2 regions of the Streptococcus sp. E17BB genome follow, and region 1 is predicted to be linked to the other one. Evidence: predicted binding sites of a transcription regulator. Region 1 holds the regulator's gene; the other holds the start of a gene.

What was found. Region 1 encodes HrcA, which represses chaperone genes, less so after heat shock. Its sites were predicted from a motif close to TTAGCACTCNNNNNNNNNGAGTGCTAA; they were not measured.
Region 2: groES (co-chaperone GroES) is a predicted target of HrcA. The motif match lies at 2,333-2,359, and genes of this name have one in related genera.

Annotation. Positions count from the first base shown of each region.
Region 1 is NZ_JBGTZC010000027.1:11,868-19,160, forward strand. It holds gene adhE (bifunctional acetaldehyde-CoA/alcohol dehydrogenase) at 90-2,738, shown strand; gene ACERC7_RS07570 (PadR family transcriptional regulator) at 2,857-3,174, shown strand; gene ACERC7_RS07575 (DUF2812 domain-containing protein) at 3,171-3,686, shown strand; gene ACERC7_RS07580 (hypothetical protein) at 3,688-3,915, shown strand; gene hrcA (heat-inducible transcriptional repressor HrcA) at 4,007-5,041, shown strand; gene grpE (nucleotide exchange factor GrpE) at 5,052-5,582, shown strand; gene dnaK (molecular chaperone DnaK) at 6,003-7,293, shown strand, end outside.
Region 2 is NZ_JBGTZC010000026.1:20,741-28,033, forward strand. It holds gene ACERC7_RS07435 (single-stranded DNA-binding protein) at 1-120, shown strand, start outside; gene groL (chaperonin GroEL) at 362-1,984, opposite strand; gene groES (co-chaperone GroES) at 1,999-2,286, opposite strand; gene ACERC7_RS07450 (hypothetical protein) at 2,679-3,449, opposite strand; gene ACERC7_RS07455 (sugar ABC transporter permease) at 3,540-4,397, opposite strand; gene ACERC7_RS07460 (ABC transporter permease subunit) at 4,398-5,702, opposite strand; gene ACERC7_RS07465 (glycoside hydrolase family 13 protein) at 5,714-7,293, opposite strand, start outside.

The DNA of each region.
Region 1 (7,293 bases):
AATGAATGGAAAAGTTGTATAATGAACATGTAAAACAAATGTGAAAAAATTAACAAGAAAAAATCTTGTTAAACAGAGGAGGAAAACCCATGGCTGAAAAATCAGTTAAACCAGAAGACAAAGCACTTAAAGCTCAAGTTCACGTGGATGAGTTGGTGCAAAAAGGTTTTGTTGCGCTTGATGCTTTCCGTCAACTGAACCAAGAACAGGTTGACTACATTGTGGCAAAAGCATCTGTTGCTGCCCTTGATGCGCACGGTATCTTGGCACAACATGCTTACGAAGAAACAGGACGTGGTGTTTTTGAAGATAAGGCCACCAAAAACCTCTTTGCCTGTGAGCACGTGGTCAACAACATGCGTGGTGTGAAAACTGTTGGAGTTATCTCAGATGATCCAATCACAGGTATCACACAAATTGCTGAGCCAGTTGGTGTAGTCTGCGGTGTTACCCCAACAACCAACCCGACCTCAACCACTATCTTCAAATCTCTGATTGCCCTGAAAACCCGTAACCCAATCGTCTTTGGTTTCCACCCATCAGCTCAAGAATCATCAGCTCATGCGGCGCAAATCGTGCGTGACGCAGCGATTGCAGCAGGTGCTCCTGAAAACTGTATTCAATGGATTACTGAACCTTCTATGGAAGCAACAGCAGCTCTGATGAACCACGACGGTATCGCAACCATCCTTGCGACCGGTGGTAACGCCATGGTGCGTGCCGCTTACTCATGTGGTAAACCAGCGCTCGGTGTTGGTGCAGGTAATGTCCCAGCTTATGTGGAAAAATCAGCTGACATCAAACAAGCTGTACATGACATCGTGATGTCTAAGTCCTTTGACAACGGTATGGTTTGTGCGTCTGAGCAAGCTGTTATTATCGACAAAGAGATCTACGATGACTTTGTAGACGAATTCAAATCTTACCACACCTACTTTGTTAACAAGAAAGAAAAAGCCCTCCTTGAAGAGTTCTGCTTCGGCGTGAAAGCCAACAGCAAAAACTGTGCAGGTGCAAAACTCAATGCCAACATCGTTGGTAAACCAGCAGAATGGATTGCAGAGCAAGCAGGTTTCAAAGTACCAGAAGGTACCAACATCTTAGCGGCAGAATGTGCTGAAGTTGGTGAAAACGAGCCACTTACTCGTGAAAAACTCTCTCCAGTTATCGCTGTTTTGAAAGCAGAAGACACCGAAGATGGTCTTGAAAAAGCCCGTCAAATGGTTGAATTCCACGGTCTTGGTCACTCTGCGGCGATCCATACTAAGGACGAAGCTCTTGCCAAAGAATTTGGTACCCGTGTGCGTGCCATGCGTGTTATCTGGAACTCTCCATCTACTTTCGGTGGTATCGGGGACGTTTACAACGCCTTTATTCCATCATTGACCCTTGGTTGTGGTTCTTACGGTCGCAACTCAGTTGGTGACAACGTGAGTGCTGTCAACCTCCTCAACATCAAGAAAGTCGGAAAACGGAGAAACAACATGCAATGGTTCAAAGTACCTTCTAAGATTTACTTCGAGCGCAATTCTATTCAATACCTGCAAACTGCAGAAGGTCTTGAGCGTGTCATGATTGTGACAGACAAGTCCATCGAAAAACTAGGGTTTGTGCAACGTGTGATTGACCAGCTCAACCTGCGTTCTAACAAAGTGACGGTTCAAGTCTTCTCAGATGTTGAGCCAGATCCAGACATCACCACTGTTCGTCGTGGTGCCGAAGTGATGCGTGCCTTTGAGCCAGATACCATTATCGCTTTAGGTGGTGGTTCTCCAATGGACGCTGCGAAAATCATGTGGCTCTTCTACGAGCAACCAGAAGTGGACTTCCGTGATCTGGTTCAAAAATTCATGGACATCCGTAAACGTGCCTTCCGCTTCCCATCATTGGGTGCAAAAGCTAAGTACATCGGTATCCCAACTACATCTGGTACTGGTTCAGAAGTAACGCCATTTGCGGTTGTGTCTGACAAAGCCAATAACCGCAAGTACCCATTGGCGGACTACTCATTGACACCAACTATTGCCATTGTGGATCCAGCTCTTGTAGAGACTGTACCAGGTTTTATCGCAGCAGATACCGGTATGGACGTCTTGACCCACGCGACAGAAGCTTATACCTCAAACTTTGCCAACGACTACACAGACGGTCTCGCTCTTCAAGCCATCAAGTTAGTCTTTGAATACCTTGAAAAATCAGTCAATGATTTTGACAGCGAAGCGCGCGAGAAAATGCACAATGCTTCCACCATGGCTGGTATGGCCTTTGCTAACGCCTTCCTTGGCATGAGCCACTCTATGGCGCACAAGATTGGCGGACGCTTCCACACCGTACACGGTCGGACAAACGCCATCCTCTTGCCATACGTTATCCGCTACAATGGTACTCGCCCATCTAAGACGACAACATGGCCGAAGTACAACTACTGGAAAGCGGATGTGAAATTCCAAGAAATCGCTCGTATGCTTGGTTTGCCATGCGCTACACCGGAAGAAGCGGTTGAGGCTTACGCTAAAGCTGTGTATGACCTCGGTGTGCGTGTCGGTATCAAGATGAACCTACGTGACCAAGGTGTCGACGAGAAAGAACTCAAGAAATACTCTCGTGAATTGGCTCTTCTGGCTTACGAAGACCAATGTTCACCAGCTAACCCACGCTTGCCAATGGTTGACCACATGCAAGAAATCATCGAAGACGCCTACTACGGCTACGCAGAACGCCCAGGACGTCGGAAGTAAAAAAATAAAAGGAAAAGCGATCAGGTAAACTGATTGCTTTTTTCTTGACAAGACTATCGCACTGCGATATAATCAATGTATAACGAACCTCGATATATCAAGAGACGAAAGGAGTGCTATGCAGGAGAAGATTAAGCGGGTCTACATTCCCATGACCGAGACGGCTTTTTATATCCTCTTTGCCTTACAAGAGGAGCGGCACGGGTATGAGATTACCCAGCGGACCAAGGAGCTAACTACTGGACAGGTCATCATCAGCCCTGGCACCATGTACGGCACCTTATCCAAGATGGAAAAGGATGGCTTGATTGCCTTCAAACGAGAAGAAGAAAAACGCAAGCTCTACCAGATAACTGCCCTGGGTAGGGAGATTCTGGCTCTAGAGTTGACACGGATCGAACGCCTATATAAAACCAGCAGAGGAGAAAGCCTATGACAACCAAGACGGAAGTGAAATTCTTTTTTATCACCGATTTTGAGGAGGAAGCCAACTACCTGACGGCCATGCACCGCAAGGGCTGGAAGCTGACCAAGATTCGCTTTGACTGCCTCTTTCATTTTGAAGAAACGGCGCCTCAAGAAGTGGTCTATCGCTTGGATTTTAAGGATAATGGCAGAGCTGACCAGGAGACTTACTACCAGCTCTATCGGGATTATGGTTGGGAACCTGTAACGACCTGCAACAGCTTTGAGATTTTTAGAAAACCTGCCAGCCAAGTGGAAGATGATGATATTTTCAGTGATGAGACCAGTCGCTGGGAGATGATTCGACAAATTTTTATAAGACGGTTTTTGATTTTGTTGAGCATGGTTGTCTTGACTATTGCTGGCGGCTCATTCTTTAATAAGCTAGATTTAGCGGTGACAGTTGCCATGATTGATGTACCGATTTGTTTTTATGTCGGTTACCGTTTTTACCAATTATGGAAGAAATACAGAAGGAACTAATATGAAAAAACAACCAATCGCAGCTCTGCTACTGAATGTTGTGACTTTTGTCAGCTTTGTTTTGCCACGGACAGACCTATCAGCCACAACTCTTTCTGACTGGGGGGGTCAATCTTCTGGCTCTGGTTCAGCTAGTCGTGATGTCACTTTTAGTGATTCGATTCTTCAGACAAAAGAAGTCTTCTCGGTCTTAAGACTGAAATTAGCACTCTTGGTAAAAGAGTGCTAATTTTTTCTTGACAAGGAGAGAGGATGGTGTATAATAGGAGTATAAGATTTAGCACTCGATACTTTAGAGTGCTAATAGAAAGGAGCTCGCTATGATTACCCAACGGCAGACAGAGATTCTGAATCTGATTGTGGAGCTCTTTACCCAGCACCATGAGCCGATTGGCTCCAAAGCCTTGCAAGACGTCTTGTCATCTAGTTCGGCGACCATTCGCAACGACATGGCAAAACTTGAGCAGTTGGGCTTGCTGGAAAAGGCGCATACCTCAAGCGGTCGCCTGCCTAGCCGAGCTGGGTTTCAGTATTTCGTGACCCACACGCTCAATCGAGAGTGGATGGACGAGGCGGATGTCTATCAGGTGGTCAAAGCCTTTGACTTTGAAGCCTTTCGCCTAGAGGATATCTTGGAGCGGGCGGCACAGGTCCTGGCAGAGATGACAGGTTACACGGCTGTCTTGCTCGATGTGGAGCCGACCCAGCAACGCTTGACCAAGTTTGATGTGGTGCAGCTGAGTAGCCATGACGCCTTAGCTGTCTTGACACTCGATGCTTCTAAGCCTGTCACCGTTCAGTTTGCCATTCCAAAAAACTGGTTGACACGGGATTTAGCGACCCTCAAGCAGTTGGTTGATGAGCGTTTCATCGGGCAAACGGTCTTGGACATCCACTACCGCCTGCGGACGGAGATTCCTCAAGTGGTGCAGCGCTATTTCACCACGACGGACAATGTGCTGGATGTCATGGACTATCTTTTTCAGCCCCTTTTTCAAGACACTGTCTTTGTCGCTGGGAAAATGGCTACGCTGACCTACGGCAGTCCAGAGACCTATCAGTTTTTGGATAGCCCACAAGCCTTGGCAGTCAGCCTGCGGTCAACCGTGACAGAGCAGGAGACGACCGCTATCTTGGTCGGTGATGCACGAGAGTCTGTCTTGAGTGAGCTGACCGTCATTCATCACCGCTTTCCAGTCCCTTATCGGGGCATGGGGCAGATGAGCTTGATAGGACCGATTGACATGGATTACCATCGGCAGATGAGCCTCATCAATGTCATCAGTCGAGTCCTCTTCATGAAGCTGCAAGACTATTACCGCTATCTCAATAGCAATCATTATGAAGTACATTAAAGGAGGAAGCATGTCAGAAGAAGTGAAACAAGACGACATTCTTGAAGAAGAAGGTGTCGACGAATCAGTAGAAGTAACCGAAGAAGTCACTGAAAGTCCAGAAAAAACAGAGCTGGAAATGGCGACTGAGCGAGCAGAAGAGTTTGAAAACAAATACCTGCGAGCCCACGCTGAAATGCAAAACATTCAGCGACGTGCCAGTGAAGAACGCCAGACCCTGCAACGCTACCGTTCGCAGGACTTGGCCAAAAAAATCTTGCCTAGTCTGGACAACTTAGAGCGTGCCTTAGCTGTTGAAGGCTTGACGGACGACGTCAAAAAAGGCATCGAAATGGTGCAAGATAGTCTCCTCCAAGCCCTGAAAGAAGAAGGCGTCGAAGAGGTTGAGACAACAACTTTTGATCCAAATCTCCACATGGCAGTTCAAACCCTACCAGCTGATGACGACAACCCAGCAGACACCATCGCTCAAGTCTTCCAAAAAGGCTACAAACTCCATGAACGCCTGCTTAGACCATCTATGGTGGTGGTGTACAATTAGTCTATAATGATGGGCATTAACGTGCTTTATCATTAGACGGAACCGCTATGGCGGATTGCCTAGACTCCTTACTAGTTCGATAGCAAAATGGTATCGATTTTGCTATCTCACGTCGCAATTACACTATACAATGTTAATAGCTAATCAAAAAAATAAATATGTCCGAAATGACGATAAACTATGAAAATAAGAAATAAAATTGCTATTTCGGGTGCTTCAGCAATGAAGCGAACGAAGTGAGCCATTCCGATACTCTTCGCCGTAGTGGCAGTGAGATAAGCGATTGTTTCGCTTATCTCACGACGGAATTTTTGAGACTTTAGGCTCAAAAGTTAGCTATGAAACGCCGGAGGCGGTTGCTAGCATCCGCACTACCTAAGAAGAGGATCAATAAAAATAACTTTAAAAGAGGTAACACACATGTCTAAAATTATCGGTATTGACTTAGGTACAACTAACTCAGCAGTAGCAGTTCTTGAAGGAACTGAGAGCAAAATCATCGCTAACCCAGAAGGGAACCGCACTACTCCATCTGTTGTGTCCTTCAAAAATGGCGAAATTATCGTTGGTGACGCGGCAAAACGCCAAGCAGTGACCAACCCAGATACCATCATCTCCATCAAATCTAAAATGGGGACTTCTGAAAAAGTATCTGCCAACGGCAAAGAATACACCCCACAAGAAATCTCAGCCATGATTCTGCAATACCTCAAAGGCTATGCAGAAGATTACCTTGGCGAGAAAGTGACTAAGGCAGTTATCACTGTTCCTGCCTACTTCAACGACGCGCAACGTCAAGCGACCAAAGACGCTGGTAAAATCGCTGGTCTGGAAGTAGAGCGTATCGTCAACGAGCCAACCGCAGCAGCTCTGGCTTATGGTCTTGACAAGACAGACAAAGAAGAAAAAATCTTGGTCTTTGACCTTGGTGGTGGTACCTTTGACGTGTCTATCCTAGAACTCGGTGATGGGGTCTTCGACGTTCTCGCCACTGCTGGTGACAACAAACTTGGTGGTGATGACTTCGACCAGAAAATCATCGACCACATGGTGGCAGAATTCAAGAAAGAAAACGGCATTGACTTGTCAGCTGACAAGATGGCTCTCCAACGCTTGAAAGATGCAGCTGAAAAAGCTAAGAAAGACCTGTCAGGTGTGACCCAAACTCAAATTAGCTTGCCGTTCATCACTGCGGGAGCAGCTGGACCACTCCACTTGGAAATGACCCTGACTCGTGCGAAATTTGATGAATTGACCCATGACTTGGTAGAGCGTACCAAAGTGCCTGTTCGTCAAGCTCTTTCTGACGCTGGTTTGTCAGCTTCTGAAATTGATGAAGTTATCCTCGTTGGTGGTTCAACCCGTATTCCAGCGGTGGTTGAAGCTGTCCGTAAAGAAACAGGTAAAGAACCAAACAAATCTGTTAACCCTGACGAAGTCGTTGCTATGGGTGCCGCTATCCAAGGTGGTGTCATCACTGGTGATGTGAAAGACGTTGTTCTCTTGGACGTTACGCCATTGTCACTCGGTATCGAGACTATGGGTGGGGTCTTCACTAAACTCATCGATCGTAACACCACTATCCCAACTTCTAAATCACAAGTCTTCTCAACAGCGGCTGATAACCAGCCTGCCGTAGACATCCATGTTCTTCAAGGTGAGCGCCCGATGGCAGCAGACAACAAAACACTTGGTCGCTTCCAGTTGACAG
Region 2 (7,293 bases), on a different contig from region 1:
GAGGTGCTGGGGCACAGTTTCCAACTCTTAGAAAGCCGTGCTCAACGTGCTATCAGAGAAAATAATGTCGGTCAAGACTTAGCAGACCTCGTCTTGGAGGAGGAAGAACTGCCCTTCTGAAAGGATGTTTATCCTCATAGTACCCCTTGTCCCCGTCCGACTCGCCCAGAAAGCAATCTCCCTTGGTGGCTGAATTGGTGAGGGAAAATCATTAAAACATAATCACCAGTTAGGGATAAGCTTCTCTTAGTTAACATCAAATGAATCATCACAAAAACGAGCAAGACAGGGTTCTGGACAGCAGAACACCAATCTTGCTCGTTTTATCTATCAGACGAAAGGTTTGCTCAGCCTAGTTGCCTTACATCATGCCGCCCATCATACCTGGATCCATAGCTGGGGCAGCTGGTTTTGGTTCTGGCTTGTTAGCCACAACAGCTTCAGTAGTCAAGATGAGGCCAGCTACTGACGCCGCATTTTGTAGGGCCGAACGAGTTACCTTCACAGGGTCGATAATGCCGGCTTCTAGCATATCTACCCATTCACCAGTTGCAGCATTAAAGCCGTGACCAGCTGGGCTATTTTTTAATTTATCGATGACAACAGACCCCTCAAAACCAGCGTTGAGAGCAATCTGGCGAACAGGTTCTTCCAGCGCACGCTGGACGATGTTGCGACCAGTTGCTTCGTCACTCGTCAAATCTAGAGCCGCCACGGCTGCGATAACGTTGACCAGAGCAGTACCACCACCAGCAACGATGCCTTCTTCAACAGCAGCACGGGTCGCATTGAGTGCATCCTCAATGCGGAGTTTCATCTCCTTGAGTTCGGTCTCAGTCGCCGCACCAACCTTGATCACAGCGACACCACCAGAGAGCTTAGCCAACCGTTCTTGAAGTTTCTCGCGATCAAATTCAGAGGTCGTTGTCTCGATTTGAGACTTAATGATGTTAATGCGGTTAGCAATAGCTGACGCGTCACCTGCCCCCTCGACAATGACTGTGCTATCCTTATCGACAGAGACCTTAACCGCTTGACCGAGAGCTACCATGCTGGCATCTTTGAGGTCAAGTCCCAAATCATCAGTGATAACTGTTCCGCCTGTCAAGATAGCGATGTCTTCTAGCATCGACTTACGACGATCGCCGAAGCCAGGAGCCTTGACGGCAACTACATTGAAGGTGCCACGGATTTTGTTGAGCACCAAGGTTGGCAAGGCTTCACCGTCCACATCATCAGCAATAATGAGGAGCGGACGGTTGGTCTTGAGAATCTCTTCTAAGAGTGGAAGAATGTCCTGAATGTTTGAGATTTTCTTATCCGTGATGAGGATAAATGGGTTGTCTAGGTCAGCAACCATTTTTTCATTGTCCGTCACCATGTACTGAGACAGGTAACCTCGGTCAAACTGCATGCCCTCAACCACTTCGAGTTCAGTCTCCATTCCACGAGACTCTTCGATAGTGATGACACCATCACGACCGACCTTCTCCATGGCTTCTGAGATATACTCACCAACCTTTTCAGAACGTGAGGACACTGCTGCCACCTGAGCGATTTCCTCTTTATTTGCAACTGCTTGAGCTTGATGTTTAAGTTCTGTCACGGCAACATTTACCGCAGCTTCAATCCCGCGACGGATACCGATTGGGTTAGCACCGGCTGTGACGTTTTTCAGACCTTCACGAACGATAGCTTGGGTCAAAACGGTCGCCGTTGTGGTCCCATCACCGGCGATGTCATTGGTTTTTGAAGCCACTTCTGACACCAGCTTTGCCCCCATGTTTTCAAAATGATCCTCCAGCTCAATTTCCTTAGCGATGGTTACCCCATCGTTAGTGATGAGCGGTGAACCGAAAGCTTTTTCAAGCACAACATTACGCCCTTTAGGGCCAAGGGTTACTTTAACTGTATTAGCGAGGATGTCCACCCCACGCACCATGCTCTCACGAGCATCTGCTGAAAATTTAATATCTTTTGCCATGATCACTTTCCTCCCTATGCTTCAATAATGGCGACGATGTCTGCTTCACGCACAATGAGTAGCTCTTCACCCTCATGCTTGACCGCAAGACCAGCTGAGCGATCGACCAGAACTGTCTGATTAACGGTGACACTTGGAGACACCAACTCACCCGTCAGCGTCCGAATGCCCTCACCGACAGCCAAGACTTGGGCGGTCTTGGTCGCTTCACGGCTAGCACCTGCTAGCACAAAGCCACCAACCGTCTGTTCCTCTTCTTTTGCAACGCGCACCAACACGCGGTCGCCTAATGGTTTTAACATGATTTATCCTCCATTTTTAGGGTAATAGCAGAGCTGAGCCCTGTTTTTAGCACTCTATCCTATAGAGCGCTAATGCTACCCTCTATTCTACCACTTGGTCAGAAATAGTCAAGAAAAAAAGTTGCTGATTAAACAGTAATAGAGGCAGGAACAAAAGTCCTAGCCTCCCTTTTTATTATTGTTGCCAAAGTCAGACGCAAAGGTTTTGAGCAACTCTTATCAGCTTTGCCGATTTTAGAGTTGCCAAAGTTCCACTGAATCTTTGGAAGTTGGAAATAGAGCGGACAACGTCCGTGTCAAAGAAAGTCTAGGAAGAGACCTTTTCGACTTCTAAACGTTCAAAATTAAATAAAGTGAGGAAATATCAAATTCTGCCGAATGCCCACTCTCATCTAGGTATCTCTGAAGCGAGTTTTGAAAAAGACAAAGACCACAGCCAACACAAAGAGGATATTTTGCGTCATGACGATGGTAGGCAATTCCTGACCGGTTAACCCAAACCCAAAGGCCAGTAAAGTTGGCAGACCGAGACAGGTTAAGGTCAGATTATAAGCTTGTTTGAACCCCTTGATGTCAAACCATTTGGTCAGGGAAGCCAGAAAAAGAATGCCACTCGCACCAAGCACCAAAAAGATAAAGTTCGTCCCTAAAATCAAGCAAGAACTACTAATCAGAAAAAGACTGACACCAAAACGATTGCTCGTAAACCAGTGGTTAGAGATTGCTGCTGACAGCGCCTCTTTTGAGGAAATATCTTGCTGACTGAGCTGTTGGTAGGGCACAGTGACGACATCAATCTTATCTTTAACGAGTTTTAACTGTTGCTTGCCAAAATGGTAGCTCACCCCGGTCTCTTCTGGTGCCTTATCACCAAAAGTCACTTGGGGAAAGCTCGCTTCCTCAACCATCAACTCACCATCTCTTAATTTTCCCGTTTGCAGATGAGTAATAACCTCTGTGGTTAAGGGCTCGTAAATGCCACTAACCACCCTCTCCAAGGGATAACTCTCCATTTGCCCAACTTGTAGAGAAACAGGAATAAATAAAAGTGACATCAAGAAAATGGTGGTCAAAATAGCCTGCCAGACCGTAAGAGAGGTTCTCTGGGCAAATACCCGCCTAGGCGATAGCAAGCTGGAAAAATAAGACATCGGATAGCGCATCCTTGTAGCTCCTTTCGTAGAAAGAGTGGGACAAGATCTCTTGCCACCACTCTTAAACTGATTTGAGATGTTATTAAACCTTCTCTTATTCTATCCTTTTGTCCCACCTTTTGTCAAACCAGACACAAAGTTTTTCTGGAGCATGAAGAAGAGGATTGAGATTGGCACAGCAATCAAAATAGCTCCCGCTGCAAAAAGTGTGACACGTTGGTTCTTGGCATCAGAGATAAAGGTCTGAAGCCCAACCGCAACAGTATAGTATTCTTGTGAGCGAAGCAAGAACTTAGCGAGCATGAAATCTCCAAACGGTCCCATAAAGGCCCAAAGTGCCTGAACGGCAATCATTGGCTTGACGAGGGGAAGAACAATTTGCCACAAAATCCGCAAATGTCCTGCGCCGTCGAGTTTAGCAGATTCGTCCAAGTCATACGGTACCGTATCAAAGTAGCCTTTCATCAGCCAAGCATTCATCGGGATACCACCACCAACGTAAATCAGAATCAAGAACCAGTACTGGTTAAGGGCGTTGAAGAGCCAGGCCATAACAAAGTAGGCAGTCAGAGCAGCCATGGTTGGCACCATTTGAATCACTAAGAAGAACAATAAACTTTTTTTCTTGCCGTAAAAGTTATAACGACTATACGCATACCCTGTCAGAGTGATCACCGTCACTTGGATAATCATGGTGAAAAAGGCCACGATAATCGTATTGAGGTACCAACGCCCATAAAGCGTCTCAGTGAACAAGCGACTAAAGTTATTAAGCGTGAAATTGCTCGTTAGATCAAACGTAAAGGCTGTCACATTCCCTGGGCGAAAAGCTGAGCTAACCGTTACCATGATTGGGAACAAGATAATCGTTGCTAACAAGAGCAAATAGACGTAGGTAAAGAATTGTGTCAGAAATTTTTTCCGTTTGACAGAGCTTGAAAATTGTTTAGAAGCCATCTATCTATCCTCCATATTAAACGCATTGAATTTTTTAAAGGTGATAAGTGACACAGAAATGACAATCATTGAGATAATCAACGTCACCGCAGATGCCATTGAAAATTGTGGCGATGTTTGAGTGGTCAACTTATAAATCCAAGAAATCAAGATATCTGTTGCACCAGCACCACCACCGACACTACCTGGTCCACCGTTGTTAAAGAGATAGATGATGGAGAAGTTATTAAAGTTAAACGTATACTGAGAAATAAAAGTCGGCGCAGCAACTGCCAAAATCATTGGTAAGGTGATTTTCCAGAATTTCTGCCAAGCCGTTGCCCCATCAATAATCGCCGCCTCATACAAATCAGACGGAATAGATTGCAGAATCCCTGAGACTAAAATGTAGATGTAAGGGAAGCCGAGCCAGCCTTGCACCATAATGACAGCTACTTTTGTCCAAAACGGATCTGTTTTCCATGGAATGAGACCAAAATCAACAAAAGGAATCAGTTTTTCCAAGAACGGCAACACCTGCACATTCATCGCACCGATGGAGTCATTAAAGAAGTTACCAAAACTCATGATAGAGATAAAGGCTGGAACAGCCCAAGGGAGCAAGAAGATAACCCCAAATACCCGCTTAAACTTGATGAATGGCTGATTAGCAATAATAGCTGTCGCTACCCCAATAACAATCTGAAGGGTTGAGGCAAGAATCGTCCAAATAAAGGTCCATTTCAACACCGCAGAGAAAGCCGTTCTAAAGGTGCTGAGTTGAACGATATTGATGAAGTTTTTAAATCCAATCCAGTCCAATAACCGCTGTGGCGGAATATGTTTAAAATCGTAGTTGGTAAAGGCAATAAAGAGCGTTACCATAACAGGAAAGACAATCGCAAAGGCCATCGCCAGATAAGCAGGAATGGTCAGCAAGTAAGGAAAACCGTTCTCATAAATAGAGTGAAGCGTCTCTTTTGCAGTGAGCGGGATTTTGACCCCGTCACGAACCAGTCTAGCAGTATAATGCGCATCTCTCATCGTTGCTACATGAATAAAGAGCATGATGATAAAGAAAATAATCTGCATTGATCCTTTGATCAGAAGAAACAAAGAGTGATCAACACCAGGGGTTGTTCCCAGAGTGATTAACCCTTGAATCGCTGGAATCCCAAAGGTCAGGATTTCAAGGATTTCTAGTGCAAAGACACCAAGAAGCATCAATCCTTTTGCTTTTTGACCGTTATAAAGTTGTCCAAGTCCTAAAATGAGGGATAGCCACATGGCTTTTTGGGGACTGTGATGTTGTGAATCGTTTGTCATAATGACCCTTTCTACAATAGATGATGAATTAAGAAGCCATGGGTTGCTAAGTTTGTGTCGATCAACCCGTTAGCGATGACTAACTGGCCAACAGAAATTTCTCGCTCCTGCCCCTTGTTAATGAGTAATTCAATGACCTGAGATGGTGTGTGTCGCCGGATACTTAGCACATCGCCCTGAGCTGTAATGGTGATGTCACCTTTTTGAAGAACCGGTAGCTCCTTCAAGCGAATAATCTTTTTGAACAGTGTTAGTAAATCGTTGTCTTGGGTCACCTTATCCCAGTTGAAACAGCGACGACAGTCAGGATCATAGCCACCTTCCATGGCAATCTCTGTCCCATAGTAGAGGCAAGGAATACCGACATAGGTGAACAGCAAGGCGACTGCGGCTAATAACTTATCTCTTGACCCACCGATTTGAGTAAAGAAGCGGTGCGTGTCATGAGAGTCCAGCAAATTCAAATTCATGCGATTGACCTGATCGGTGTTTCGCATGAGAATATGATTGAGTCGCTCTGCCATCTCCTGAGATGATAGGGTATCTGTCGCAAAATAATCAATGCAGGCTTTCGTAAAGGCATAATTCATGATGCCATCATACTGATCCCCTTGTAAATAGGGGTAAGCATCGTGCCAGTTTTCACCGATAATAATGATATTGGGATTGACGGCTTTCACTGCTTTTCTAAAGCGACGCCAGAAATCATGCGATACTTCATCTGAGACATCAAGTCTCCAACCATCTAGCTGAAACTCTCGCGTCCAGTAAAGGGTGACATCCAAGAGGTAGTCCTGCACATCAAGATTGGACGTGTTAAACTTTGGCATATAGGAGCAAGCAGCAAATGTCTCATAATTGATTGCTTTTTGGTCAACGGTTTCACCGTCAATCATAAACCAGTCAAAATATGGCGAAGCCTTCCCCTTGTTCATCACATCTTGAAATTCTGGAAGCAAGTCACTGGAATGATTGTAGACCGCATCAAGGATAATTTTCATCCCCAAGTCATGACTGTCATCAATTAACTGCTTTAGGCTTAACTTGCTACCAAACTGTTTGTCAACATCGTAATAATCTCGAATATCATACTTATGATTGCTGATGGATGAAAAAATCGGAGTCAGGTAAATGGTAGTTATTCCCAAGTCCTTGAGGTAGTGTAACTTTTGCCTAATCCCTTCCAGGTCACCTCCGGTAAAACTTTTCGGAAGCGGCCTGTCCGTCCACGCCATATTGATGTAGGTATCATCCTTCTCAGCATCTCCGCGATAAAAACGATCCACAAAAATCTGGTAAAACACTGCGCTGTCTGCCCAGTCGACCACACGATGAACATCAATTGGGTTGATGTACGGCAGTTGGAAGCAGTTATAAAACGCATAAGCAAAATCGTACTGTTCACTAAAGCCATTTTCATGGTAGTACCAGCAGTTGTCTCCGTCCTGAACTTTGAAAACATAGGTCAGTCGAACGTCTGTCAACTTTAGGCGAATCTCGAAATAAGCATAAATGGCATCAGTACATTTGAACGGTATCGGAACTTCTTTTTGATGTTGGTGATAGGTGTACTTATCACCATAAACTAGGC